DNA from 3 places in the Marinobacterium maritimum genome. Region 2 is predicted to be linked to each of the others. Evidence: predicted binding sites of a transcription regulator. Region 2 holds the regulator's gene; each other region holds the start of a gene.
The links. The regulator LexA, encoded in region 2, represses DNA repair genes until DNA is damaged. The targets are predictions, from matches to a motif close to TACTGTNTANNTANACAGTA.
Positions count from the first base shown of each region.

Region 1 (9,941 bases), 250 kb from region 2:
GGCATGCTTGTCGATCAGTTTGCCCAGCAGGGTGTTGAGATCTTTCATGCCGAGCCCATACACCGATTTGCGGCCCAGATCGTTGATGGTCTGGATTGACGGGATCACCTTGTGACCTCGGGCCTCCGCCAGCAGCGAAATATAGTAGCCGTAACTCAGGTAGCGGTAGTTGCGACACAGGTTGATGATCTGTACCGGTGTACGCTCCCGCTGGCTGCCCTGGGCCAAATATTCGTGGGCGCTCACCAGCTGCTCCGCCGGGTAGAACGCCTGCCAGTCCTCTTTCTTGTCGACAACAATCTTCAGCTTGCTCATGGTGCATCCTGCCGGTTGATATGGTTGCACTATTGACCCCTTTTAGAGTGGGCGCAATCGGGTCGAAAAAATATTTCTCACCTCTGGTATTCCCGGGCGTAGAGGCCTTAATCTGGGTGTCTGTCCCCCGGGAGTCATGCCATGTCTCTGAGCATCCGCACACGTCCTGCCCTGATGAATGATCTGCCTGCGCTGGTAGCGCTGGAAGAGCAATCCTTTAGCGAAGATCGCATCAGTCGTCGCCAGTTTCGCTGGATGCTCAGGCGTGGTCACTGCGCCTTGATTATGGGGGAAACCGACAGCCAGTCTCCGGCTGGCTATATTCTTGTGCTGTTTCATCGTGGTACTTCACTGGGTCGCATCTACTCGCTGGCAGTTGAGAGTCGCCTGCGAGGGCAAGGTGTCGCACGGCAACTGATGGAAGCCGCTGAGACGGCGGCGCTGGAACAGGACTGCCTCGCGCTGCGGCTGGAGGTGCGCAGCGATAACGAGGCTGCGATCCGGCTCTATCGTACGCTGGGCTATCGCCAGTTCGGCTTTTACGAGGATTATTACGAGGATCATGCCCCGGCACTTCGGTTCCAGAAGCGTATTCTGGCGGTACGAACGCGCAGTCCCGGGATGGTGCCCTGGTATGGCCAGACCCTGCCGTTTACCTGTGGTCCGGCATCCCTGTTGATGGCCATGAAGGCGCTGAATCCCGAGATTGAGATGGACCGTCGCCATGAACTGCAGCTCTGGCGCGAAGCCACTTCCATTTTCATGACCACCGGCCACGGTGGCTGCGGCCCGCGTGGGCTGGCACTGGCAGCCTTCAGACGCGGTTTCAGGGTCGAGCTGTATATCAATCGTGAAGGGCCGCTGTTCATCCACGGCGTGCGAACCGAGCTGAAAAAGGAAGTGCTGGAACTTGTGCACCAGGACTTCAAGGAACAGATCGAGATATCCGGGATCGTCGAGCATGCCGAGGAAGTCAGCTTTGAAGTGCTGGAACAAGCGCTGGCGTCAGGGGCCTATGTGCTGATGCTGATCAGCTGCTGGAGCCTTAGCCGTCACAAGAGTCCGCACTGGGTGGTACTGACCGGCATCGATGATCATTACGTCTATCTGCACGACCCCGAAGTGGACAAAGACGAGGACAAGGCACTGATCGACAGCCAGAATGTCCCCATACCGCGCAGCCGCTTCTGGCGCATGGCGCGTTTTGGCAAGGAAGGTCTGCGTACGGCGGTGGTGGTGGCAGCGTGTTGAGGGGAAGTGCGGGCCTGTTACTGAGGCCCGCCAGGATTTGGGTGGTCAGGCGATGAGTTTGGCCGCGATGCGGGCCACATGTGCGCCCTGATAATGGGCCATGGTCAGCTCCTGCTCACTGGGGCTGCGCGAGCCATCGCCGCCGGCAATAGTAGCCGCGCCCAGCGGTGAGCCGCCATGAACGGCACTGATATCGGTCATCTCGGGCAGCGCATAGGGCAGGCCTACCACCACCATGCCGTGATGGAACAGGGTGGTATGGAATGACTGAATGGTGGTTTCGTTACCGCCACCAGTGCCGGTGCTGGTAAAAACGCTGCCCACCTTGCCGATCAGGGCGCCCTGCGCCCAAAGGCCACCGGTCTGGTCGAGAAAGTTGCGCATCTGGCTGGCCATGTTGCCGAAACGGGTCGGGGTGCCGAAGATGATGGCATCGTAGTCGGCCAGCTCTTTCGGATCGGCCAGCGGGGCTGACTGGTCCATTTTTACGCCAGCGTTGCGGGCCACATTCTCCGGCATCAGTTCGGGTACACGCTTGATGATGACTTCGCTGCCCTCTACGGTCATGGCGCCTTCGGCAATCGCTCGGGCCAGGGTTTCGACATGGCCGTAGGACGAGTAGTAAAGAACCAGAATTTTGCTCACAGGTATGCCTCCTTGGGCCTAGTGGCCGATATGCTCACGTTGATGGGGTTGGTCAAAATCCAGAATTGGGCCAGCCGGCACCACCCCGGCCGGGTTGATGGTGTGATGGCTGCGGTAGTAGTGGTCCTTGATATGTTCCATGTTGATCGTCGCGCTCACCCCCGGCCACTGGTACAGCTCGCGTACATAGTCCCAGAGGTTCGGATAATCGACGATCCGCTTCAGGTTGCATTTGAAGTGGCCGTGGTACACCGCATCAAATCGGATCAGCGTGGTGAACAGCCGCCAGTCTGCTTCGGTCAGATGCTCGCCGAGCAGGTAACGATGTGTGCTCAACCGTTGCTCCAGAGCCTCCAGGGCTTCGAACAGGGGAAAGACAGCCTGCTCGTAGGCGTCCTGCGTGGTGGCAAAGCCGGCCTTGTACACCCCGTTGTTGATGCGCTCGTAGATCTCGCTGTTTAGCGTGTCGATCTCGCTGCGCAGCAGTTGCGGATAGTAGTCACCGCCTTTAGCGCCCAGATGATCGAAGGCCGAATTCAGCATGCGGATGATCTCGGCGGACTCGTTGTTGACGATGACCTGTCTTTGCTTGTCCCAGAGGACCGGCACGGTGACCCGGCCGGAATAATTCGGATCGGCCTTCTGATAGAGCTGGTACAGATAGTCGAGACCGAACAGCTCATCGCCGGTGGCGCCAGGCTCGGCTGCGAACGTCCAGCCGTGATCGCCCATGTAACTGTTGACCACGGAGACCGAGATCATTGATTCCAGACCCTTCAGGATGCGGAAGATCAGCGTACGATGGGCCCAGGGGCAGGCCAGAGAAACATAGAGGTGGTATCGTCCGGCCTCAGCCTGAAACCCGCCTTCACCACTGGGGCCGGGTTGGCCATCGGCGGTGATCCAATTGCGGAACTGTGACTTCGAGCGCACGAAGCGGCCCTTGGTCGATTCAGTGTCGTACCACTGGTCGACCCAGTGGCCATCCATCAGCAAGCCCATGTCGCTCTCCTGTGGTTAGTGTTTGTCAAAGTGGGGGCCTGCCAGGTTTTATGCCCGGCGCTGATTCAGTACACGGTCGACCGACAGGGCGCCACCGCCACTGATTAGCAGGGAAGCGGAGATCGCCAGCAGTGCCAGGCCGAATTCATAGCCGTTGTTGCTCATGAACAGGCCGTTACCGATATGCACAGCGAAGATCGCCACCAGCATGGCAAAGGCCAGCGCAGCTGCGGCCGGGCGTACCAGCAGACCGATCAGGATCGCCAGGCCACCGAAAAATTCAGCACTGCCGGCCAGCAACGCCATCAGGAAACCGGGCTCCAGACCGATAGAGGCCATCCATTGACCCGTCCCTTCGAGGCCATAGCCGCCAAAAGCGCCGAACAGTTTCTGTCCGCCGTGGGCCATGAAAATGATACCGGCGGGGACACGCAGGGCCAGAGGCGCCAGGCTGTTTGAGGTGGCCATAAGGCGGGTGATCAGGGAGGCGTTCATTTTTTCTCCAGAAACGATGTTGTTCAGTTGTCTTCACTATAGTCAGTGCATGGTCGATCAAACATAGGGTAAATCTGCGACTATTAATCGATTTTTTTGATGTTTCTGGTGGAGTGGAGACATAGATGGCAGCATCAGGGTTTGTGTGCTGTTAATACATACAGTATTTTGTCGACTTGTTTTGATCGATTGCGTAACCTTAGGTGTTTAACTGACAGTCATTCTGGATCCATGAAGCTCTACATCGCCGAAAAGCCCAGCCTTGCCCGCGCCATCGCCGCCGTCCTGCCCGGTCCGCAGAAAAAGGAGGAAGGGATGATCCGCTGTGGCGGCGATCAGGTGGTGAGCTGGTGTATCGGACACCTGCTGGAGCAGGCGGAGCCGGATGCTTATGACCCGGCCTACAAGCAGTGGCGACTGGAGCACCTGCCGATCCTGCCTGAAGAGTGGCAGCTCAAGCCGCGCAAGGGTGTCAGCAAGCAGTTGTCGGTGCTGCGCAAGCTGGTCAAGTCGGCCGATCAGATCATCCATGCCGGTGACCCGGACCGCGAAGGTCAGCTGCTGGTGGATGAAGTGATCGACTTCCTCAAGGTACCAGCCGCCAAACGATCCCAGGTGCAGCGCTGTCTGATTTCCGACCTCAACCCCGAGGCGGTGCGTCGTGCCATCGCACGCCTCAAGCCCAACAGGGAGTTTGTACCTCTGTCGGTATCGGCGCTGGCCCGATCCCGTGCCGACTGGCTGTTCGGTATCAACATGACGCGTGCTCTGACCGTAAAAGGGCGGGGAGCCGGCTACGATGGTGTGCTGTCGGTAGGTCGGGTGCAGACGCCGGTGCTGGGGCTGGTGGTACAGCGCGATGCCGAGATCGACGCCTTTGTGCCCAAGCCCTATTACGAGGTGGATGCCCATCTGCTGACGGAGCGTGGCGAACGCTTTACCGCTCGCTGGCAGCCCAGTGAGGCCTGTGCTCGTTATCAGGATGAAGAGGGGCGGGTGCTGTCGAAGCCGCTGGCGGAGAACGTGGTGCAGCGGATCACGGGCAAGCCGGGAGTGGTCACCAAAGACGAACGCAAGACCGGCCAGCAGGCGGTGCCGCTGCCCTACAACCTGTCGGCACTGCAGATCGACTGTGCCAAGCGTTTCGGCCTCAACGCCCAGCAGGTACTCGATGCCGCCCAGGCGCTGTATGAGAAACATCAGCTGATCACCTACCCCCGTTCCGACTGCCGTTATCTGCCTGCCGAGCACTTTACCGAGGCGGCTCGCGTCACTCAGGCGATCGCTCGTACCCAGCCGGAGCTGGGCGGTGCGGTGCAGAGTGCCGACCTGAGCCTCAAATCCAAGGCCTGGAACGACAAGAAGGTGGAAGCCCATCACGCGATCATCCCCACCAGCAAGGCGGTGTCGTCGGAACGGCTCAGCCGTGCCGAGCTGCAGGTGTACAGCCAGATCGCACGTCAGTATCTGATGCAGTTCTACCCACCCTGTCGTTATGCGGATCGTCGTGTCGAGGTGGAGATCGCCGGTGGCCAGTTCGTGGCCAAGGTGCGCCAGATTACCGATCCGGGCTGGAAGGCGTTGATGGGCAAGGAGGCGCAGGAGGAGGATGAAGGCCAGCTGCCACCGCTGAAGGTGGGTGAGCAGCTGCACTGCGAGCGCGGTGAGCTGCTGGAGAAAATGACTCAGCCACCCAAGGCGTTTACCGATGCCAGTCTGCTGGCGGCGATGACTGGGATCGCCCGATTCGTGCAGGATGCGGAACTGCGTAAGGTGTTGCGTGAAACCGATGGCCTGGGGACAGAGGCGACCCGTGCCGGCATCATCGAGCTGTTGTTCAAGCGCGGCTTCCTGCAGCGTCAGGGCAAGCAGATCCATGCCACCGAGGCGGGCAAAGCGTTGATCGGAGCGCTGCCGGAGGAGCTGAGCCGGCCGGATATGACCGCCCACTGGGAGTCCCAGCTCGATGCTATCAGTCGCAAGGCGTTCAATTATCAGGGTTTTATGCAGCCGTTGCAGCAGGCGTTGCCACAGTTGATTGGCCAGATCCGGCCGGATGCACTGAGTGGCATCAAGGCACCCGCTCGCGGCAAAAAGCGCAGTTATGGACGCAAGAAAGCAGCCACGCCGGGACGGCGCAAAACGGCCAAAAGCAACTGAGTCCTGCTCGCCAGGTCGTGACCTTGCGGCCAGGAGTCGGTACTCTTGGCTGTTAACAGGTTAAGTATCTGCAGAGCGACAGCAAAAGTTATAACAACAGAGGCCAAGAGCATGCTGGAAAAACGCGAATTCTATATTAACGGCCAGTGGGTCGCGCCGGCACAGGCGAATGATTTTGATGTCATCGACCCGTCCACCGAAGCGGTGTGTGCGGTGATCTCCCTGGGTGGTCAGGCTGACACTGATGCGGCCGTGGCGGCTGCCCGCCAGGCTTTCGACAGCTGGAGTCAAACCAGCAAAGAGGAGCGTCTGGCGCTGCTGGAAAAACTCTATGCCCTGTACAAGGCGCGTTCCAACGAGATGGCCGAGGCAATCTCGCTGGAGATGGGCGCACCCATCGCGCTGGCACAGACGGCGCAGTGGGGCACAGGTGCCAACCACCTGAAGAACTTCATGCGGGTATTGCGCGACTACGAATTCGAGGAGGCGCTGGGCGAGCATGCGCCGGGCAACCAGATCCTGCGCGAGCCGATCGGGGTTTGTGGTCTGATCACGCCGTGGAACTGGCCGATGAACCAGGTCACCCTGAAGGTCGTGGCTGCTTTGGCAGCCGGTTGCACCATGGTGCTCAAGCCGTCCGAGGTCTCGCCGCTGTCAGCGATGCTGTTTGCCGAAATGATTGATGAGGCCGGTTTCCCGGCGGGCGTGTTCAACCTGGTCAACGGCGACGGTATGGGGGTTGGCTCCCAGCTTTCAGGTCATCAGGATGTAGATATGATCTCCTTCACCGGCTCTACCCGTGCGGGTATTGCCATCTCCAAGAATGCGGCCGATACCGTCAAGCGTGTCAGCCTGGAGCTCGGCGGCAAGGGCGCCAATATCGTATTTGCCGATGCGGACGAGAAGGCGGTGGTGCGTGGCGTGCGTCATTGCTTCATGAACTCCGGCCAGTCCTGCAATGCGCCGACGCGGATGCTGGTGGAGCGTTCAATTTACGAGCAGGCGGTACAGGCCGCGATCGATGTGGCGGCGAAAACCGAGGTTAACCAGGCGTCACTGGAAGGCAAGCATATCGGCCCGGTGGTCTCAGCTGCCCAGTTCGACAAGATCCAGGGATTGATCCAGAAAGGGATTGATGAAGGTGCCCGTCTGGTCGCTGGCGGCCCGGGCAAGCCGGACGGCATGACCGATGGCTATTTCGTGCGTCCGACCGTATTCGCGGATGTCACCAACGAGATGACCATCGCCCGTGAGGAGATCTTCGGCCCAGTGTTGTCGATTATTCCCTTCGACACCGAAGAGGAGGCGCTGCGCATTGCCAACGACAGCCCTTATGGCCTGACCCACTACGTGCAGACACAGGACGCCGATAAGGCGAAGCGGGTGGCGCGCAAGCTGCGTTCCGGCATGGTGCAGATGAATGGCGAGATGCTGGGCGGCGGCGCACCGTTCGGTGGCTACAAACAGTCCGGCAATGGCCGCGAAGGCGGTGTCTGGGGACTGGAAGAGTACCTGGAAGTGAAGGTCGTGACCGGCTGGAGCTGATCTGACTGGATAATGAAAACCCGGCCATCTGGCCGGGTTTTCTGTTTAAGGCTCTGAAAAGTCTGGCGGGATCAGGACTGGCCAGACAGGTGAACCAGACGGCTCTGCACCCAGGGATGGTCGCGCAGGCGTTCGGTCATGTGGTCGAGGAAGGCGCGTACACGCGGGTTCAGGTTGCGCCGGCTGGCGTAGAGCGCGTTGATCTCCAGCGGCTCAAGGTTAAAGTCACCGAGAACGCGTACGATGGTGCCGTTCTGTACCAGCTCGCTGCAGAACACTTCCGGTAAACGACCGATACCGTAGCCCTGCAGGATCATTTCACGCACGAAGCTAAGGCTGTTGGTGCGCAGGCGACCGCCCATGGTCACCGGCTCCTGATTGTTCCAGTTGATGAAGCGCAGGTGGTCGAACGGCTTGAGCAGGGTGATGCACTGGTGGCGCGCCAGGTCATCCGGATTATGCGGCATGCCATGCTTTTCAATGTAGTCCGGGGTGGCGAACAGGCCACGGTGCAGGCCGGCCACATGTCGCGCGATCAGGCTGGAATTGGGCAGCGGACCCAGTCGCAGGGTCAAATCTACACCTTCTTCGATCAGGTCGACTGTACGCGTGCTTAGCTCCACATCGACCTCGATGCGCGGGTAGGCTTCCATGAAGCTGGAGATCACCTCGTTCATCATGAAAACACCGATCTCGGTCGGCATGGTCAGGCGCAGGCGACCGCGCAGCTCGGTTTTCGAGGCGCTGATGTCGTCCTGTACCGCTTCCAGGTCATCCACCAGTGGCTGGGCGCGGGAGAACAGCTCCTCACCTTCCGGGGTGAGCTTGAGCTTGCGGGTGGTGCGCTGAATCAGTCGGATGCCCAGGGTGTCTTCCAGCTGGGCGATGCGGCGGCTGATGGTGGATTTCTGCACGTTGAGGCTTTCAGCCGCGGCGGTGAAACTCCCCGTTTCAACCACGCGAATAAACAGACTCAGGTCGTTAAGGTTCATCTAGTACTCCAGAACTTAATCGGCGGCGCCTGGGCTTGGCAGGCTGTCGAAAAGCTATCTGCGTGGCCGAATACATCGTTAAAAACAGGCTCACAATGCTCATTTAGTTCACTAAACTGCGCTTGCTCGCCTGTTTTTTCCCGGGCGGCGTACCGCGTGTCTCGGCTGCCTCGATAACGCTTTTCAACACCCTGTTATTAATCCTGTGTGCGTGCAAATGCCTGCAAGGCACGGATGATCGCCAGCAGTCCATTGCCCCGAGACGGGCTCAGGTGTCGCTGAATATCGAGTTGACTCAGTTTGTCTTCGAGGTCGGTGGCCAGTAGCTGAGCGGGTGTCAGGCCGTTGACCTGATCCAGCAGCAGCGTCAGCAGGGCACGCAGGATGCGAGCATCGGCGTCGGCGCGACAGTTCAGGTGTCCGGTGTCGTCCAGCTCGGTGATGAGCCATACCCGGGATTCACAGCCCGGCAGCAGGAAGTGGTCCTGCTTGAGTGCGGGGGACAAGGGCGGAGACGCCTGCCCCAGACGCATCAGGGCCTGGTAGCGACTGGTCCAGTCTGTTGCAGAGTATACGCCTTTTAGCGCGCTTTGGTAGTCGCTTTGTTCCAAATCTGCAACAGGGACGGTGCTTTTCTGGCTCTGAGCCAGTTGATCCAGCGCCTGTGCCAGTTGTTCGGCTTCCTGCAGCGTGTTGTAGAAGGCAAAGGAGGCCCGCAGGGTGCCGGGAAGTCCCAGAGACTGCATCAGCGGCATGGCGCAGTGGTGACCTGCACGTACGGCGACGCCCTGACGGTCCAGCCAGTGAGCCACATCCTGCTGGTGGTGTCCGTCCAGCTCGAAAGAGATCAGGCTGACGCGGCGAGAGCCTGATGCGATGGGACGGAACCCGGGGACCTGGCTGCAGGCGTCAAGCGCGTGTTGCAGCAGTGCCTGCTCATGAGTCTCCATTGCCAGGCGATCCTGAGCGTCGAGATAGTCGATGGCAGCCGCCAGGCCGATGGCGCCGGCTATGTTGGGTGTGCCAGCCTCGAACTTGAATGGCAGGCCGGCATAGCGGGTGCCATCAAAACTGACCTGCTCAATCATCTCGCCACCGCCTTGCCAGGGCGGCATGGCCTCAAGCAACTCACGGCGGCCCCAGAGGGCGCCGATACCGGTCGGGCCGAACACCTTATGACCGGAAAAGGCGTAGAAGTCGCAGCCCAGTGTGTCCAGGCGGACATCGAAATGGGGCAGCGCCTGAGCACCGTCGACCAGTACGGTCGCACCGGCCGCCTTGGCGTCACGGCACAAGGTTTCAACCGGGTAGATGGTCCCCAGCGCATTGGAAACATGGCCGAGTGCCACCAGTGCCGGTTTCCGCCCAAGCAGCCGGTGATAGGCCGCAAGGTCGATATCGCCATCGGCCTGCAATGGAATCACTTCAATGCGGGCGCCAGTGGCGGTCGCCAGCATCTGCCAGGGGACGATGTTGGCGTGGTGGGCGCTCTGCATCAGCAGGATGAGGTCGTCCTGACGGAGGTGCTGGCGCCCC
Region 1 is NZ_BAAAET010000001.1:483,366-493,306, forward strand. It holds gene ABD013_RS02145 (RimK family protein) at 1-315, opposite strand, end outside; gene ABD013_RS02150 (GNAT family N-acetyltransferase/peptidase C39 family protein) at 457-1,566, shown strand; gene wrbA (NAD(P)H:quinone oxidoreductase) at 1,612-2,211, opposite strand; gene ABD013_RS02160 (glutathione S-transferase family protein) at 2,230-3,213, opposite strand; gene ABD013_RS02165 (DoxX family protein) at 3,262-3,708, opposite strand; gene ABD013_RS02170 (DNA topoisomerase III) at 3,940-5,868, shown strand; gene ABD013_RS02175 (aldehyde dehydrogenase family protein) at 5,980-7,413, shown strand; gene ABD013_RS02180 (LysR family transcriptional regulator) at 7,485-8,405, opposite strand; gene ABD013_RS02185 (SufS family cysteine desulfurase) at 8,603-9,941, opposite strand, start outside.
Region 1: ABD013_RS02170 (DNA topoisomerase III) is a predicted target of LexA. The motif match lies at 3,855-3,874, and genes of this name have one in related genera.

Region 2 (9,941 bases):
GTCAGCGACCGGTGAAAAAAGCCGCTCCGGCCGAGGTTAAGCCAGCCAGTAAGCCGGCGGACAGCAAGCCGGCGAAAAAGTCGTCAAGCAAAAAGCTAAGCTACAAGCTGCAGCGGGAGCTGGACCAACTACCGGCGCAGCTGGAAGAGGCCGAGCAGGCGCTGGAAGCGCTGCAGGCAGTGGTGGCAGCACCGGATTTTTATGCGGGTGACCACGAGCAGGTGGCTGAAACCCTGGCCCAGCTGCATCAGCAGGAGCAGCAGCTGGAAGGGTTGATGGAGCGCTGGGTAGAGCTGGAGGCGATGCAGGAGGGGGATTAATCCTCCTCCTTGACCCGGATCGCCAGTACGTCACAGTTGGCGCCATGCAGTACGCCATTGGCGGTGGAGCCCAGCAATAAGGCCAGGCCGTGGCGGCCGTGGCTGCCAACGATCACCAGGTCGCTGCCCAATTCTTCGGCGGCTCGGTGAATCTCGGTTTCGGTATGACCGGTTACGATGATCTTCTGGCTGACCGGGTAGCCGATTTTTTCGGCATAGAGGTCCAGCTTGGTACGAGCATGGTCATCGAGTTGTTCCTGAATGGTGGTCAGGTCCATGGGTACATCCCCGCCGTAGGCGAAGCTGAGTGGTTCCACCACGTGGATCAGGTTCAGCTCGGCACCAAAAGCCTGAGCCATCTGGGCCGTTTTGGCTGCCAACTGATCAGACTCTTCCGACAGGTCCAGAGCCAGCAGGATGCGGGTGTAGATACTCATTCGCGTATTCCTTCCTTTGGGTTGCCTGGGGCAACCGGTGCGACTTGATGATTCTGACTGCAGAATAGCACCAACCTGGGATAGCGTCCCCTATCGACATCAACAAAAGCGCGTTGCAGTTTGTTGATACCAGAGCAGAATTTATTCGCTGACGCCCAGGGCCGGGGCCGTTATGATGCTCGGCAATTTCAAAGCGGCTGTTGAACAGCCAATTAGAGGATGGAGAACATATGGAGTGGCTGATAATCACCTTTATCGTGGCATCGCTGATCGGCTCAGTGATGTGGGTGATGCCGAGTCCGCGTCAGCGCTACCAGGCGCAACTGCGCATGCGGGCGCGCAAGTTGGGAATTCAGGTACAGCTGGCACGGGTAACCTTACCCAGGGCGAAAGGGGAGCTTGAGCCTGAAACCGTCAGTGTGCCCGCCTATCGTTTTATTCGCGACAATCTGGAGCGGAGTGAGCGTGATCGTTGGCTCGGCTGGGAAGTACACCGGATGGATCTGATCGATAACGAAGGCTTGCCTGAAGGGTGGAGTTGGATCAAAGGGCAGGGAAGCCTGCCAGACGCAGCCGTGGCACAGCTGGGCACTTTATTAAACGCGCTGCCGGAGGATGTGGTGGGTGTTGAATCCACACCCTTGCATCTCTCCCTGTACTGGCACGAGCATGGTGAGGCCGACCGGTTGGAGAAATTGCATTCGCTGGTTCAGCCGCTGCTTGAGAGCAAGGTCTGACCGTCCTCAGGGCTGGTCGTTGAGATAGTCGTCCAGGGATTCGGCCAGGGCTCCGGCGCCAAGGTTGCGTCTGGGCTGGAGCTGGTCAATGCTCGCCTGAAGTTCATCCAGTTTGGGCTGTTTCTGTCGTTGTGGTGCGCTGGCGCGCACCAGAACGGCCTTGGCATGCTTGAGGTGGCTCAGCGCGGTGTGCTTGTCGCCCATTTCGAGCAGGCGTTTGGCCTGGTGGTGGTGGGCATCGGCCACCAATGATACGTTCAGCCAGTAGAGCTCCTGCTGGTAGGTGCGGGCCAGTTGCCCTGTCATCTTGCCGGCCTTGGCCATCTGGATAATCAGCTTTTCGGCGAAGTTGATATAAATCTGGGCGCGTTTGACTGCACGGTCGCTGTTGAAGCGGGATTTGTCGGCTCGGGCGCGATCACTGGTTTCCTTGAGATCGCTGACCTGAGTCATCAGTTCGGAGTCAGGGGCCAGCAGGCTGATCTCTTCGATCAGGGCCATGGCGTGCTGGTTAAGTTTGTCGACGATATCCTGGCGACAGCCGCTTTCCTTCAGTACCGACAGGGCGTTGAGCGTATGCTCTGCCTGTGTCTTGAGCCAGCTCAGGCGTTCACGGCGAACCTCTGAATCCTGCTCTCGGGTGGTGAGCACAAAGTTCACCACCAGTGCCAGGATACCGACACCGGCCAGCATGATTACAAGATACAGGTTGTCTCCGAGCATGGGGTTTGGCACTCTGAAAAAAGAGCTAATTTACATCAGATAGCGGGCAGAATGTAAGCGATTAACGGGTTCATTGGGCCTGGCTAGACTTAGAGTTCGCTTGACGCTGGGAGCACCACACCTTATATATGCTCGCAGTTTCTGAGTTGCCCGTCGTAAAAAGGATCTGTATCTCATGGGAAAAACCCTTGTCATTGTCGAGTCACCGGCAAAGGCCAAAACGATCAACAAATATCTGGGCAGCCAGTATGTGGTCAAATCCAGTGTCGGTCATATCCGTGATCTGCCGACCAGTGGCAGCGCCAGCAAGAGTGATCCCAAGGAGCGGGCGCGTCAGGCGGCCTTGACCCGCAAAATGTCGCCGGACGAAAAGGCCGAGTACAAAAAGAAGAAAGCGCATCAGCAGCTGATCGCCCGTATGGGGGTAGATCCCGATCATGACTGGGAAGCCCATTACGAGATTCTGCCGGGCAAGGAAAAAGTTGTCGAAGAGTTGCGTAAGCTGGCCAAGAACGCCGATGAAATCTACCTCGCAACGGATTTGGACCGTGAGGGGGAGGCCATTGCGTGGCACTTGCGCGAAGCGATTGGCGGTGATGACAACCGCTATCGCCGAGTGGTGTTCAACGAGATCACCAAGAAAGCAATTCAGCAGGCGTTCGAAGAGCCCGGTGAGCTTGACCTGAACCGAGTCAATGCCCAGCAGGCGCGTCGCTTTCTGGACCGTATCGTCGGCTACATGCTATCTCCGCTGTTGTGGGAGAAGATCGCCCGAGGTCTGTCTGCCGGGCGTGTGCAGTCGGTGGCGGTACGCCTGATCGTAGAGCGTGAGCGCGAGATTCGTGCCTTCATTCCGGAAGAGTACTGGGAAGTTCATGCCGATACTCATACTGCAGCCGAAGCCGCGCTGCGTTTGCAAGTCAGCAAGTACGAAGGCAAGGCGTTCCGGCCGCTGAATGCGGATGAGACCGAAGCCCACTTGGCACGGCTGCGTGCCGGCAATCTGGTTGTCGACAAGCGTGAAGATCGTCCGACCAGCAGCAAGCCGTCGGCTCCCTTTATCACGTCGACGTTGCAGCAGGCTGCCAGTACGCGGCTGAGTTTCGGCGTCAAGAAGACCATGATGCTGGCGCAGCGCTTGTACGAAGCGGGTTACATCACCTACATGCGTACCGACTCCACCAACCTCAGTGCCGAGGCGGTGGCGGCCTGTCGTGAGTTTATTCAGGAGCATTACGGTGACGAGTACCTGCCCGAACAGCCTGTGAGCTACAGCAGCAAGGAAGGAGCTCAGGAAGCGCACGAAGCGATTCGTCCCTCCGATGTGGCGTTGACCGTCGAGCAGCTCAAGGGGATGGAGCCGGATGCACAGCGGCTGTATGACCTGATCCGTCGTCAGTTCATGGCCTGTCAGATGACACCGGCCCGCTACACCAGTACTCGCATCCATGTCAGCTGTGATGGCTATGAGTTGACGACCAAGGGGCGAATCCTGCGCTTTGATGGTTATACCCGTGTGCTGCCGCCCAAGGGACGCAGCGACGAAGATGTGATCCTGCCCGATATCCAGCAGGGAGAACGTCTGACCTTGGTTGAGTTCGAACCCAAGCAGCACTTTACCAAGCCGGCACCGCGCTACAGTGAGGCGAGCCTGGTTAAGGAGCTTGAAAAGCGCGGTATCGGTCGGCCGTCGACCTATGCCGCGATCATCTCTACCATCCAGGATCGTGGTTATGTAGAGGTGCAGGGCCGCCGTTTCTATGCCTGCAAGATGGGTGACATAGTCACTGAGCGTCTCAACGAGAACTTTTCCGATCTGATGGATTACAGCTTTACCGCCCGTATGGAGCAAAAGCTGGATGAGGTGGCGCAGGGTGATATTGACTGGAAAAACCTGCTGAACGATTTCTACCAGGGCTTTACCGGCAAGCTCGGTGAGGCTCAGGGCGATGAGCACGGCATGCGTCCCAACACACCGACGCCAACGGACATCGACTGCCCCGAGTGTGGCCGTCAGATGATGATCCGTACCGCCAGTACCGGCGTGTTCCTCGGCTGTTCCGGTTATAATCTGCCGCCTAAAGAGCGCTGCAAGTCGACCATCAACCTGATTCCGGGTGATGAGGTGGTCAGCGTGGATGGTGATGACGAGGAAGAATCACGTATCCTGCGCAACAAGCATCGTTGCAAGCTCTGCGATGCGGCGATGGATTCCTACCTGATCGATGAGAAGCGCAAGCTTCATGTCTGCGGCAATAACCCGGACTGCAGCGGCTTCGAAGTGGAGATGGGCAGCTTCCGTATCAAGGGCTATGATGGCCCCAGCATCGAGTGCGACAAGTGTGGCTCGGAGATGCAGCTGAAGACCGGTCGTTTCGGCAAATTCTTCGGTTGTACCAACAGTGAATGCAAGAACACCCGCAAGCTGCTGAAGAACGGCGAGCCGGCACCTCCCAAGATGGACCCGGTCCCGATGCCGGAGCTGCAGTGCCAGAAGGTGGAAGATACCTATGTGCTGCGCGACGGCGCCAGTGGCCTCTTTCTGGCGGCCAGCAAGTTCCCGAAAATGCGGGAAACGCGAGCGCCTTTGGTGAAGGAGCTGATTCCTCACAAGGACGAGATCGATCCCAAGTATGCCTACCTGATGGATGCGCCCCAGCAGGACCCGGAGGGCAATCCGGCGGTGATTCGCTTCAGCCGCAAGACCAAGGAGCAGTATGTGATGTCCGAGGTAGAGGGTAAGGCCACCGGTTGGAAGGCTTTCTATCGTGATGGGCGCTGGCAGGAGGAGCAGAGCAGCAAACGCTGATCTGCTCGCAACTCAGGGACTAAACGAGAGCAGCAACGATGAGTGATATCTACGCAGTACGTACCAATCAGAAACTGAATTTTGCCCGGCTGCATATCAAGGCGCTGGTACAGGCGCAGGAAACGCCGCAGTGGAGTCAGCATCCCCGTATCGAGTCCTATCACGAGTCGGTGCTGTTCTTTATGGCCAGTGGTTACACCTCGCTGCTGCGGGAGATCGCTGAAAACTACAGTCTGGATCCCTCGAAGGTTTACCGTTACACGGACCTTATCGAGCAGCTGGAGGCAACTGGTCAGGAGTCACCGGAAGCGCGTGAGCTGGAAATTCTGGAGCAGGATAGCGCCAGCTGGCTGCACAAGGTATTGAAGGCGTATCAGTCTTGTTGGGATGCCTCAGACCACTCGGTGCAGGCGAGTGCAAAGGACGCCAGTGTGTCTGAAATTCATGTGTTGCAGATCAATCCGGACCATGCGGAAGACCGAGATGTGCTGGCTGAATACAACGACTGGCTGCAGGCGTTCCGGGAACTGCTGGAACGTCTGCGAGCCAATATGCAGGAATGGTGACGGCTGGTTTTCAATGGCGCACCAGAATGGCTTGAGCCCCGCCTTGGGTGGCGGCCAGGTCAAGCTGGTGTAACGGTGTCGTACGGCCGGACTCACACCATGTAATCACTGTATGCGAAGTGCCGGCAGACAGTGCCTGCTGACAGAGTTTGAGCGGTTCATGTTTGCCATCCCTGCTGTGCAGGGAAAGGATATGCCCGGTCACGGCACCTGCCTGGTTCAGCAGTTCCCGGCTGAGATCGGCGGGCGGGTTGACCAGCGTTAGCCAGCGGCTGTCACGGCTAAGCTGGGCGATCATGGGCAGCAACACCGGGTGCAGTGAGACCTGGCTGTTGTGCAGCAGGATCTCGGTTACACGGCTTGCTTCGTTGCGGCCGTATTCCCGCCTCGGGGTGTTGCTGGTATCACGTGCATAGTTGATGGCAAGCATGGCTCAACCTCGTCAGTGACCTTGTCGAATGACCCCTACCCCCAGACCTTCGATAATCAGCTCCTGTTCGGACAGGTCGACTTCGATCGGGGCAAAGTCTTCATTTTCGGCGATCAGAAATACTTTGTGGCCATCGCGCTTGAAACGCTTGACCGTAACATCGTCGCCGATCCTGGCAACAACGATCTGCCCATCCCTGGCATCAGGTGTCTGATGAACGGCAAGCAGATCGCCGTCCATGATGCCGATGTTCTTCATGCTCATGCCTCTTACTCTGAGCAGGTAGTCCGCGCGCGGACGGAAGAAATCGGCAGAAATCGTGCACTGATCCTCGACATGCTCCTGGGCCAGAATCGGCTCGCCAGCAGCGACCTGGCCTATAATCGGCAGGCCTTCACCAGCAGGGCTCTGTTCGCTCTCCGGCAGGCGGATGCCGCGGGAAGTGCCCTTGGTCAACTCGATGGCTCCCTTGCGGGCCAGCGCCTTCAGGTGCTCTTCGGCGGCATTGGCTGAGCGGAAGCCCAATTCACGTGCAATATCGGCACGGGTCGGCGGGTAGCCGGTGGTGTCGATGTACTGCTTGATGCACTCCAGTACTTCGGTTTGTCGTTTCGTCAGTTTCATAGCGGCCGTTACTCAATCGATTTACTGTGATTTTATACAGTGAATATCCAGGGTCAAGCATTATCTGTCTAAATATCCAGTATCTTGGTAAAATCGCGCCACTGATCATGAACGGGGACAGGCTGTGCTGAGCGACGCGCAAAAACAGGAAATACAGGGGGCCTACAGCCGCTTTCTGAAGAGTCGGGGGCTGAAAGCGCGTCCGGCACAGAAGCAGATGGTAGCGGCTGTGGCTCGTACGCTGGCAGCAGCGGACTCTACCGCCATTAATCGCGCTGAGCAGCCGGTGGTAGGGGTGGTCGAGGCAGGCACGGGTACCGGTAAAACCATCGCCTACCTGCTCGCTGCGATCCCGTTGGCACGTGCCAAGGAATGCCGCCTGGTGCTCTCGACCGCAACGGTTGCCCTGCAGGAGCAGTTAATCAACAAGGACCTGCCTGAGGTCGAGGAACATGCCGGCCTGCCGATGAAATACCGGTTGGCCAAGGGGCGGGGGCGTTACCTGTGTTTGAACAAGGTCGAGGGCCTGCTTGAGCAGCAGGGTGTGCTGGGCCAGATGGCCTTGTACGAAGACGAGGCAGCTGAGCAACTCGAGCCTGCCGTGCTGGCCCGCTACCAGTCGCTGATGGATGACTATGCCTCCGGCCGCTGGGACGGTGACCGCGATGCGCTCAGTGATGATATTGATGACCAGATTTGGCAGCCGCTGACCAGCGATCACATGCAGTGCAGTAACCGTCGCTGCCTCAACTTCAGTGCTTGCCCTTTCTATCGTTCCCGCGATCGCCTCGAAGAAGCCGATGTCATAGTCGCTAATCATGACCTGGTGCTGGCTGATCTGGCGCTCGGAGGCGGTGCAATTCTGCCGGAACCGGAAAAAACCATCTATATCTTCGATGAGGGTCATCATCTGGCCGACAAGGCCAGTGGGCATTTTGCCTTTGGAACGCGCCTGGAAAGCAGTCGTCGCATGCTGCGCTCGGCCCAAAAGCAGCTGGCCCAGATGCTGCAGGATACCGGCTCGGCGGTGCAACTGGCGGACCCTGTGGAGCGCTTGCATCGCCCCTTTGATGACATGAGTGTGTCGCTGGAGCAGCTCGAAGTGCTGCTGCGTCCGATGATGAATGAGCATGCCAAGGATCGCTATCGCTTTGCCGGTGGCAAGATTCCGTCACCGTTGATTGAGCCCTGCGCTATGCTGGGACATGCGGCGGACCGTGCTCAGCAGCATCTGGAACAGATTGTCGATGTGCTCAAGGAAGCGCTGGAAGGCGGTCTGGCGGATATTCCCCGAGCTGCTGCCGAGCGCTGGTTTCCTCAACTGGGCAGCCTCTGGGGGCGGGTGCAGCATATTGCCTGGCTGTCGCGCAGTTATGCGCGTGAAGATGAAGAGGGCAAGTCGCCTACGGCGCGCTGGATCAATCGGCATGAGTCACCCTCGGGGGATGATCTGGAGCTGCGCAGTGCGCCGGTGTCGGCGGCTGATACCCTTTCGGAGCATTTGTGGCAGCTATGTCATGCAGCAATACTGACTTCGGCCACACTGACTGCACTGGGCCGTTTCGATCAGCTGTTTGCCTCCCTGGGGCTGCCGGCCAATACTGACGCCATTCGGCTTGATAGTCCCTTCGATTATGCCCGTCATGGCGTGTTGCAGGTGCCCTCGATGAAAACCGATCCGGGTCAGCCTGATGCGCATACCGACGAGGTGCTGGAACTGCTTGAACAGCAGTTGCCAACCGTGACCGCAGGGCTGGTGCTCTTCAGCTCCTGGCGACAGATGCGCTCGGTGCTTGAACGTCTGGATGAATCCATTAAAAATAGCGTTCTGGCGCAGGGTGAATACAGCAAGCAGGAAACCCTGCGGCGTCATCGTGAACGTGTTGATGATGGCCAACCCAGTATTATTTTCGGTCTGGCATCCTTCGCCGAGGGCGTTGACTTGCCCGGGCACTACCTGACCGATGTATTTATTACCAAACTGCCGTTCAGTGTCCCGGATGATCCGGTCGATGCTACCATGGCAGAATGGATTGAAGCGCGTGGTGGCAACGCCTTCACCGACTGGACTGTCCCGGCAGCGTCGATGCGTCTGACGCAGGCCGTGGGGCGCTTGTTGCGAACAGAACAGGACCGTGGGCGCGTTGTATTGCTGGATCGTCGCGTTGTGACGCGACGCTATGGCCGACAACTGTTAGACTCTCTGCCTCCGTTTCGGCGCGAAATCAACCGTTAATCTGAATGGATCCGATCTTGAGTACTGAAGACAAACAGACCACAGCTGCAGCGGGCTCAGAACAGAAGCCCAATTCCAACCGTCCGCGCCGTCGTCGCCGTTCGCGCAAGCCGCGTGATGCGAGCAGCCAGCAGGGCAGCTGGACACCGGTGATGTTTAAGGTGCCGGTTGTCGAGGGCAAGCGCCGTTTCCACGATTTCGGTTTGCCCGATGTGTTGATGCACGCGATTGCGGACCTCGGCTTTGAATACTGCACGCCAATCCAGGCGGCGACCATCCCCCATGCGCTGCAGGGGCGTGACTTGATTGGCAAGGCCCAGACCGGTACCGGCAAGACCGCTGCCTTCCTGATCGGTATCATGACCGATCTGCTGGATTACCCGCTGGAAGGCGAGCGTAAAAAAGGTGAGCCGCGTGTGCTGATCATTGCTCCGACCCGTGAGCTGGCGCTGCAGATTGCGGCCGATGCTGAAGGGTTGGGGAAATATGCCGATCTGTCCGTGGTCTCCCTGGTCGGTGGCATGGATTACGAGAAGCAGCGCAAGGCGCTGGCGGCCAAGCCAGTTGATATCCTGGTGGCAACCCCGGGTCGTCTGATTGATTTTGTTCGCTCCAAGGAAGTGGATCTGTACCATGTCGAAGTGCTGGTGCTTGATGAAGCTGACCGCATGCTCAGCATGGGCTTTATCCCGGATGTGCGTACTATTATCCGCCAGACTCCGCGCAAGGGTGCCGACCGTCAGACACTGCTATACAGCGCGACCTTTACCGATGAGGTGATGCGTCTGGCCGAGCAGTGGACATTGGAGCCGGTCACCATCGAGATCGAGTCCGAGCACAAGACCACCGATAATGTGGCGCAGAAAGTGTTCCTGGTGTCCAGTAACGAGAAATACCAGCTGCTGCGCAACTACCTGCGCATCAACGGTATCGAACGCGCGATTGTGTTCGGCAACCGACGCCATGAGACCCGTGCGCTGGCTGAACGTCTAAGCAAGGATGGCATCAAGGCTGCGTTGATGTCTGGTGAAATTCCGCAGAACAAGCGCCTTAAGACAC
Region 2 is NZ_BAAAET010000001.1:731,292-741,232, forward strand. It holds gene uup (ATP-binding cassette ATPase Uup) at 1-320, shown strand, start outside; gene ABD013_RS03260 (universal stress protein) at 317-757, opposite strand; gene ABD013_RS03265 (hypothetical protein) at 988-1,494, shown strand; gene ABD013_RS03270 (DNA topoisomerase I) at 1,501-2,217, opposite strand; gene topA (type I DNA topoisomerase) at 2,393-5,026, shown strand; gene ABD013_RS03280 (DUF6586 family protein) at 5,065-5,592, shown strand; gene ABD013_RS03285 (cell division inhibitor SulA) at 5,603-6,022, opposite strand; gene lexA (transcriptional repressor LexA) at 6,035-6,646, opposite strand; gene dinG (ATP-dependent DNA helicase DinG) at 6,771-8,882, shown strand; partial or broken gene rhlB (ATP-dependent RNA helicase RhlB) at 8,888-9,941, shown strand, end outside.

Region 3 (9,941 bases), on a different contig from region 2:
GCGTTCGGCGTCCGACAACGCAATGCGGATGCGACGGATATTGGCTTCGGTACGCGGAATCAGTACCTTGTCGAACAGGTTCAGGCGCTGGGTGGTCTTCTGCAGTGCGGCCTCCAGGCGCTCCAACCGCACCCGCTCCACCTGATGCCGCACTCGGAGTTCCAGCATCTGCTGCAAACGGGCCGCCAGGATATCGACCCAGGGCGGCAGCGCCAGGCGCGAGTACTGGCGACAGTCGATGTCGATCCGTTCCACCACCGGCAGCTCGATGCCGACCAGGTTATCGGTACGCTGCTGGACACCCTTCAGCTGCACCAGCGAGCCCAGATCCAGCTGGCTGCCCGCCAGCATCGGCAACTGGCGGGCCACTTCGGCGTCCACCTGCTGCATCTGCTGTTCGAACTCGGCCAGCGCACGACGGGAGGCCATCCGCGCCGCCAGGATCTGCTTGCGCTTCAGATCCAGTGCCGGCACGAACTGGCGAAAGGATTTCAGTCGCTGGTTTTCATGATTGAGGGTGCTCTTGTTGAGCGCCAGCTTGCTCATGAGGCCTTACTCTGACGCCTGAACCTGTGGAAAGTACTTGTCCACAAGCTGCTGCTTCATTAACAGCTCCTGCGGCTGGAAACACTCCGCCAGCGTCTGCCAGCACAGATCCAGCGCTTCTTCCAAAGGCATGGAGACACTGATATCCATGAAGCGGGTGCGGAAGAGGTCACCAAACCTGAGCAGACGCTCGTCGTATTCGGTCAAATCAAAGGACATCGCCTGCTTCTGCTGGGCGTCGCGCGCCTCGGCGTAGAGGCGCACCATGGTATTCATGATCTGGCCGTGATCCTCGCGGGTCACCTTGCCGATGACATGCTGCTTGAGGCGGGACAGGGAGCCGAAGGGGTCCAGCACCCCATTGTGCAGATAGAACTGGCCTTCGGTGATGTAACCGGTGTTGTCCGGCACCGGGTGGGTGACATCATCACCCGGCATGGTGGTCACCGACAGGATGGTGACCGAGCCTGCACCCTTGTAGTCACAGGCCTTTTCATAACGGCGCGCCAGCTGGGAGTATAGATCCCCGATATAGCCACGGTTGGATGGCACGTGCTCCATGGAGATTCCGACCTCCTTGAGCGCATCGGCATAGGCGGTCATGTCGGTCAGCAGCACCAGTACCCGCTTGCCCTCTTCGACGGCAAAACGCTCGGCCACTGCCAGCGCCATATCCGGCACCAGCAGGCCTTCCACTGTAGGATCCGAGCCCAGATGCACGAACATCACCGTGCGTGCGCTGACGCCAGCCTCTTCGAAGGCACGGCGGAAGAAGTGGTAGTCATCGAAAATCAGGCCAATGCCGCCAAACACCACCACGTCGGCATCGGCATTGGCACCGATCTGCGCCAGCAGGCGGTTATAGGGCTCGCCGGCCACCGAAAAGATCGGGATCTTCTGGCTCTCGACCAGCGAGTTGAACACGTCGATCATCGGCACATCGGTACGGATCATGCGTGACGCCAGGATACGCCGGGCGGGATTGACGGTGGGACCGTCGATCTCGATGCGGGCCTCTTCAGCCAAAGTGGGGCCGCCATCAATGGCGCGACCCGCACCGGAAAAGGCACGACCAAGAATATTGGGGGAGAAGGTCACCTGCATGGCGTGACCCAGAAAGCGCACGCCGGCCTTGGTCGACAGCCCCTTGGTACCGGAAAACACCTGCAGCGAGACGCTGTTGCGCTCCAGCTGAATCACCTGCGCCATATAGGGCGGCTGATCCGGGTCGAGGATGTTTTCGATCAGGGCCAGGTCGCCATAGCCAATGGCGGCCACTTCCCCTTCGTCAGGCTCGGGCACATGCACCTTGACGATATCGCCGACGATTTCCAGAATACGCGAATAGCGAACCAACAGCTGTGTCACACCGATCTCCCTTCTCGTGCCCGATCTCAGATATCCGCCAACTTGTAGACTTCGTAGGCCACCTCTTCATACGGGTGGGCCTGCTTGAGGGTTGCCACAGCGGTATGGATCAGCGCGTCAGTGCATACCATCTCCACCTTCAGCTCGGCCACCTTCTCCAGCTGGCCCTGCTGTCCCAGATGTGGGTTGGCACCGGCCAGAGGGCGAAACTGCCCCATACCCAGTGTCTGCCAGCAACACTGATCGTAATCACCAATCCTGCCTACCCCGGCCGCAAACAGAGCCGTCTTGACCGGCTCGGCATCAGCCTCGGGGACAAAGAAACAGAGCTTGTACATCCAGCCTCCAGCCGTCCTGATCTGGCTATACATTAGCGCCGACTGTGCAGCTGCAGCAAGCGATATCAACAGCATGCCGCCCCACAGTGACAGAAAGGTTGCGCTCGGGCATAAAAAAGCCCGCTACGTGAGCGGGCAGAGGGAACAACAACAAGGTTGAATTCAGTGTAGACCCAGAACGTCCTGCATGTCGAACAGACCGGTCTGTTTGCCTTCAAGCCAACCGGCAGCACGCACCGCGCCCTTGGCGAAGGTCATGCGGCTGGAAGCCTTGTGGGTAATCTCGATGCGCTCACCTTCAGTAGCAAACAGCACCGTATGGTCACCGACCACATCACCGGCACGGATGGTTTCGAAGCCGATCTGCTTGGCTGGACGCGCACCGGTAATGCCTTCACGACCGTATACTGCGCATTCCTTGAGGTCACGCCCCAGCGCATCGGCAACCACTTCACCCATGCGCAGAGCGGTACCGGAAGGAGCATCCACCTTGTGACGGTGGTGTGCTTCGATCACTTCGATATCGTAGCCGCTGTCATCGCCCAGCGCCTTGGCGGCGATCTCCAGCAGCTTGAAGCAGAGATTGACACCCACACTCATGTTCGGCGCAAACACGATGGCGGTCTTATCGGCTGCCTGCTTCAATTCCTGTTTCTGACCGTCACTCAGGCCGGTAGTTCCAATCACCACCTTTTTGCCGTGGGCAGCACAGAAAGCCACGTTCTGCATGGTCACTTCGGGTGCGGTGAAATCGATCAACAGATCGAAATCATCGACCACGGCTTCCAGGCTTCCGGCCAGGGCCACACCCAACTTGCCGACACCCGCCAGCTCACCGGCATCGGCACCGATCAGTGAACTGTCCGGCTCGACGATGGCGGCACTGAAGGTAGCCGCATCATCCTGCTGCAGTGCTTCGATAATGGTTTTGCCCATACGGCCGGCCGCGCCGGTTACCGCTACTCTGATCATGCTTTATTCCTGTGTCTGTCTGCACCGGCGCGCCCCAAAGGGCACGCAATCAGGTCATATCTTCGAAGAACTTCTTCACCGAGTCAAAAAAGCCGTGCTTTTTCGGGCTGTGCTTGCTGTTACCCTCGGCCGTCGCCTCGGCAAATTCACGCAACAGCTCTCTCTGGCGGCTGTTGAGGTTCACCGGCGTTTCGATCGCCACCTTGACCATCAGGTCGCCGGTGCTGCCGCCACGAACCGGGGCCACGCCCTTGCCACGCAGACGGAACAGCTTGCCGGTCTGGGTTTCGGCCGGAATCTTCAGCTTGACGCGACCATCCAGGGTCGGCACGTCAAGCTCGCCACCCAGCGCCGCATCGACAAAGCTGATCGGCACTTCGCAGTACAGGTGCTTGCCGTCACGCTGGAAGATCGGATGCTCACGCACGTGCACCTGAACATAGAGGTCGCCCGCCGGGCCGCCATGACTGCCCGCCTCGCCCTCACCGGTCAAACGGATACGGTCGCCGGTGTCGACGCCCGCCGGAATCTTGACCTGCAGCGTCTTGGTTTTCTCGACACGCCCCTGACCGTGACAGGCATCACAGGGGTCGGAGATGACCTTGCCCTCGCCACGACAGGTGGGGCAGGTCTGCTGTACCGAGAAGAAACCCTGCTGCATGCGCACCTGTCCCATGCCACCACAGGTGGAGCAGGTCTTGGCACTGGTACCCGGTTTGGCGCCACTGCCATCGCAGACTTCACAGCCCACCAGCGTCGGAATCTCCAGAGTTTTCTCACAGCCACGGACCGCTTCTTCCAGCGACAGGTCCAGGTTGTAGCGCAGATCGGCACCACGCTGCACACCGGAGCGGCGTCGACCGCCACCACCGCCGCCACCGCCGAAGATGTCGCCAAACACATCACCGAAGATGTCGGAGAAGTTACCCTCGAAACCGCCGCCACCAAAGCCGCCGCCCTGGCCATCGACACCGGCATGACCGAACTGGTCATAGGCCGCCTTCTTCTGGGCATCAGACAGGACCTCATAGGCCTCGCTGATCTCTTTGAACTTGTCTTCCGCCTCTTTGTCATCCGGGTTACGGTCCGGATGGTACTTCATCGCCAGGCGACGATAGGCTTTCTTGATATCGCGATCGGACGCGTCACGCGCCACACCCAAGAGTTCGTAGTAGTCCTGCTTTGACATGATCCGAATCTGACTGGTTAAGGTTTGGCCCGCAAGAGCCGGACATGACAACGCGGGCCTGAGCCCGCGCTGTCACACTGCAACGATCGACATGCGCGAACGCATTGAAGCGTTTACTTCTTGTCGTCGTCCTTAACTTCTTCGAACTCGGCGTCAACAACGTCGTCCGCCGCATCCTTGGCACCGGCTTCGGCACCACCCGCCTGCTGCTCAGCCTGAGCCGCTTCGGCGTACATCTTCTGCGCGACAGCAGACAGAGCTTCAGTCAGCGCTTCAGTCTTGCCTTCGATCGCTTCCTTATCGGAACCCTTCAGAACTTCTTCCAGTTCCTTGATGGCGGCTTCGATCTGGCTCTTCTCTTCGTCGGTCGCCTTGTCGCCGGCATCCTTCAGCGTTTTCTGCGCCGTGTGGATCATCGCGTCACCCTGGTTACGCGCACCGGTCAGCTCTTCGAACTTCTTGTCTTCTTCGGCGTGCGCTTCGGCGTCGCGAACCATCTGTTCGATCTCGTCATCGTTCAGGCCGGAAGAGGCCTTGATCACGATGGACTGTTCCTTGCCGGTCGCCTTGTCCTTCGCGGACACGTTCAGGATACCGTTGGCATCGATGTCGAAGGTCACTTCGATCTGCGGCATGCCACGCGGTGCCGGCGGGATGTCAGCCAGGTCGAAACGACCCAGAGACTTGTTCTGTGCGGCCTGCTTGCGTTCACCCTGAACCACGTGGATGGTTACCGCGGTCTGGTTGTCATCGGCAGTCGAGAACACCTGAGACTTCTTGGTCGGGATAGTGGTGTTCTTCTCGATCAGCGGAGTCGCCACGCCGCCCATGGTTTCGATACCCAGGGTCAGCGGAGTCACGTCCAACAGCAGTACGTCTTTGACGTCACCGGACAGCACGGCACCCTGAATCGCAGCACCAATCGCCACGGCTTCATCCGGGTTCACGTCCTTGCGCGGTTCCTTGCCGAAGAACTCGGCCACTTTCTGCTGAACCAGCGGCATACGGGTCTGACCACCGACCAGGATCACTTCGTCGATCTCAGACGCGGACACACCGGAGTCCTGGATCGCGATGCGGCACGGCTCGATGGAGCGCACCACCAGCTCTTCTACCAGGGATTCCAGCTTGGAGCGGGTCAGTTTTACGTTCAGGTGCTTCGGACCAGTCGCATCAGCGGTGATGTACGGCAGGTTGACGTCAGTCGCCTGTGCGGAAGACAGCTCAACCTTGGCTTTCTCGGCCGCTTCTTTCAGGCGCTGCAGCGCCAGCGGGTCGTTGTGCAGGTCGATGCCGCTCTCTTTCTTGAATTCGTCGGCCAGGTAGTTGATTACCGCCAGGTCGAAGTCTTCACCACCCAAGAAGGTATCACCGTTGGTGGCCAGTACTTCGAACTGGTGCTCACCGTCCACGTCCGCGATTTCGATGATGGAGATATCGAAGGTACCACCACCCAGGTCATATACTGCGACGGTCTTGTCACCCTTGGACTTGTCCATACCGTAGGCCAGCGCAGCCGCAGTCGGCTCGTTGATGATACGCTTAACGTCCAGACCTGCGATCTTGCCAGCGTCCTTGGTTGCCTGACGCTGAGAATCGTTGAAGTAGGCCGGTACGGTGATAACCGCTTCAGTCACGGTCTCGCCCAGATAATCCTCGGCGGTCTTCTTCATCTTCTTCAGGATTTCGGCAGACACCTGCGGCGGTGCCATTTTCTGACCTTTGACATCCACCCAGGCGTCACCGTTGTCGGCTGCGGTGATCTTGTACGGCACCATCTTGATGTCTTTCTGCACGACCTTGTCGTCAAAACGACGACCGATCAGTCGCTTGATCGCAAACAGGGTGTTGTCCGGGTTGGTCACCGCCTGACGCTTGGCCGGCTGACCAACCAGCGTTTCACCGTCGTTGGTGTAGGCGATGATAGACGGAGTGGTGCGATCGCCTTCAGCGTTCTCGATCACCTTGGTCTTTTCGCCGTCCAGGATAGCCACGCAGGAGTTGGTGGTGCCCAGGTCAATACCGATAATTTTGCCCATGTTCTGCTCCGATATTTCTCTTGCCCGCCGGGCGGGCTGATAATCTGTCTAAAAACTGGTTGTTTCTGTATATGGGTGCGCGTTGTCGAATTTCAACGCCACTTTTCACCCTTTGCTCAGCCTTTTGCGACCATTACCATGGCTGGACGCATCAGACGGCCGTTAAGCAGGTAGCCCTTCTGCACCACGGCAACCACCGTGTTGGGCTCAACGCCTTCTGCCGGCACCATGGACATCGCCTGATGGTGCTCCGGGTTGAACGGCTGCCCTTCCGGGTTCACCTGCTCCACATTGAACTTTTCCATACCGCTCAGGAACATGTTCAGGGTCATCTCGACGCCTTCACGGATCGCCTTGGTCTGCTCGTCGTCACCCTGAGTCGCTTCGATTGCGCGCTCCAGACTGTCCACGACCGGCAGCAGCTCATTGGCAAACTTTTCCAGACCAAACTTGTGGGCCTTTTCCACATCCTGCTCGGCACGGCGACGGATGTTCTGGATTTCCGCCTGTGCACGCGGCTGCAGCTCGGCCAGTTCCTTTTTCAGCGCCTCGATCTCGACACGCGATTCCTCGAGCTGTTGCAGCACATCGGCCGCTGTCGCTTCGGCAGCATTCGGCTCGCCGGCCTCTGTCTCGACCACGGTTTCAGCCGCGTCCTGAATCGGCTCAACGGTTTCCTGGGTGTTCTGCTGCTCTTTCGCCATCAGGTCTCTCCAACTGACTCTTGAGGTTACGCCTAGATGCCATCCTATATGGGGCCCACCCGGCGCGATTCAACCTCTAAAGCATATTTTTTTAAGCCAGAGATTGATGCCCGAAGGAAAATGGCTTATACAGTAAATACTGTATAAATAACCACTGTACATAAACCCATAGGGTGAGCCACATGCTGACGCAGATAACGATCCGTAATTTCGCGATTGTCGATGCTCTGGAAGTCGAACTGGATACCGGAATGACCGTAATCAGCGGCGAAACCGGTGCCGGCAAATCGATCATGCTGGACGCCCTCGGCCTCTGCCTGGGCGACCGGGCCGACAGCGACAGCGTCCTCAAGGACGCCGACCGGGCCGAGCTGACCGCCAGCTTCGACATCCGCGAGCTGCCGCCGGCCATGCTTTGGCTCAACGAGCACGAACTGGAAGGCGATCCTCAGGAATGCCAGCTGCGTCGCGTGATTACCTGCGAAGGGCGCAGCCGCAGCTATATCAACGGCCGCCCGACGCCACTCGCCCTCGTGCGGGAGTTCGGCCAGTACCTGGTCGATATCCACGGCCAGCACGAACACCAGCGCCTGTTGAAAAAGGATTACCACCGGGTTCTGCTGGACGAGTTCGGCAGCCATACCGAACTGGCGGAACAGGTACGCCGCCAATTCCACAAATGGCGCCGACTCGACAGCGAGTGGCTGGCACTGACCCAGATCTCCGACGAACGCAATGCCCGCATCCAGCTGCTCAGTTACCAGGTCGAGGAGCTGGACCAGCTCGCGCTTCAGGACGGCGAGCTGGAACAGCTGGAGCAGGAGCAGCAGCTGCTGGATAACGCCGGCAGCCTGCTCGGCACCGGTCACCAGTTGCTGCAGTTGAGCAGCGATGCCGAGGGCTCAAACTGCCTGTCGATGCTGCAGCACTGCCTGCAGTTGCTCGATCAGCTGCACAGCCAGGACAAGCGTGTGCAACAGGCGGGTGAGATGTTCAACAGCGCCCTGATCCAGGTGGAAGAAGCTGAACGTGAAATTCGCCACTTCCTCGACAGTATCGAAACCAACCCCGAGCGCCAACAGGAGGTGGAAGAGCGCCTGTCCGCCATCTATGAGGTCGCGCGCAAACACCGGCTGCTGCCGGAGCAGCTGATCGAGTTCCACCAGTCACTGCAGGCCGAGCTGAGCGGACTGACCGGCTCGGACGAGGCCTTGGCACAGCTGGAGCAGGATGTGTTCAGCGCCCGCGAAGACTACCTCAAGGCCGCCGCCGAACTCAGCGAAGCACGCCAGCGCTGCGCCGGCTTGCTGGACCTTCAGGTCGATGAGCAACTACATGCACTGGGTATGCCGGCGGCTCATTTCAGCGCCTGCCTGACCCCGCTGGACGAGGAGCGTTACAACGCCAACGGTCTGGAAGATGTGGAATTCCTGATCAGCACCAACGAGGGCCAGCCCGCCCGCGCGCTGGCCAAGGTTGCCTCGGGGGGCGAGCTGTCCCGCATAAGCTTGGCGATTCAGGTGATTACGGCACAAACCTCCAGCACACCCACACTGGTGTTCGACGAGGTCGATGTCGGCATTGGCGGCGGTGTGGCCGAAGTGGTGGGGCGCATGTTGCGCGAACTGGGTCAGCGCGTACAGATTCTTTGTGTCACCCATCAGCCTCAGGTCGCGGCCCAGGGGCATCAGCACCTGTTCGTCACCAAGAAAGGGCTGCAGAACGGCACCCACACACGGGTTCGTCGACTCGATAAGAAACAAAGAGTTGAGGAAGTGGCCCGCATGCTAGGCGGAGTGGATATCACCCGGACATCCTTGAGCCATGCCCGGGAGATGCTGTCAGCCTGAGGGCTGACAGCGATGAAACAAGCGCTTATTTCTTTTCTTCGTCACAGCCGTTTTTGCAAACGCCGTAGAGGTAGAGCGTGCGGTCAGTGATGGTAAAGCCAAGATCTTCCGCCACCTTGTCCAGGATCTCACTGACTTTGGGCTCACTGAACTCGCGTACACGGCCGCACTTTACACAGACCACATGGTCATGGTGCTCGTCACGGGCCAGCTCGAATACCGAGTGACCACCTTCGAAGTGATGGCGTGACACCAGGCCAGCCGCTTCAAACTGGGTCAATACACGGTAGACGGTCGCCAGACCGACATCCTCGCCCTGCTCCATCAGGAGCTTGTAGATATCTTCAGCACTGAAGTGGTCACCCTCTCCGGCACGCTCCAGAATCTGATAAATTTTGACCCGCGGCAGAGTTACCTTCAGTCCGGCCTTCCGCAGTTCCTGATTTTCCAGTGCCATATTAGGTCTCAATCACTATGCTGTTCGGGATTTGCAATGTTAGACTCCATTATCTTTGTTTAGGCATGAAAACGGAAGCCATTGTCCGATGCGAAAGGTTCTTCTCAGCGCTACAGTTGCACTTCTGATTGCCGGCTGTTCCGAATTTCCCGGTGTGTACAAGATCGACATCCCTCAGGGTAACGTCGTGACCCAGGAGATGGTCGACCAGCTGCGCCCCGGCATGACACCCTCACAGGTGCGTTATATCCTCGGCACTCCGCTGATCAACGACAGCTTCAGTGAAAACCGCTGGGACTACATTTACAGCATCAAGGAAGGCGATGGTACGCGCTACCAGGAGCGCATCAGCCTGTTCTTTGAAGACGACAAACTGACTCGCCTCAGTGGCGACTTCCGTCCGGGTGCCAAGCCGGAAACCACTCCCTGATTTCCGACCTCCCGCTCACTCCTGCTTCGCTTCGGCGGCCTTCTGAGC
Region 3 is NZ_BAAAET010000003.1:410,471-420,411, forward strand. It holds gene ABD013_RS12925 (V-type ATP synthase subunit D) at 1-546, opposite strand, end outside; gene ABD013_RS12930 (V-type ATP synthase subunit B) at 553-1,914, opposite strand; gene ABD013_RS12935 (YqfO family protein) at 1,941-2,252, opposite strand; gene dapB (4-hydroxy-tetrahydrodipicolinate reductase) at 2,415-3,224, opposite strand; gene dnaJ (molecular chaperone DnaJ) at 3,274-4,413, opposite strand; gene dnaK (molecular chaperone DnaK) at 4,527-6,452, opposite strand; gene grpE (nucleotide exchange factor GrpE) at 6,569-7,156, opposite strand; gene recN (DNA repair protein RecN) at 7,339-9,006, shown strand; gene fur (ferric iron uptake transcriptional regulator) at 9,032-9,463, opposite strand; gene ABD013_RS12970 (outer membrane protein assembly factor BamE) at 9,552-9,893, shown strand; gene ABD013_RS12975 (RnfH family protein) at 9,909-9,941, opposite strand, start outside.
Region 3: recN (DNA repair protein RecN) is a predicted target of LexA. The motif match lies at 7,294-7,313, and genes of this name have one in related genera.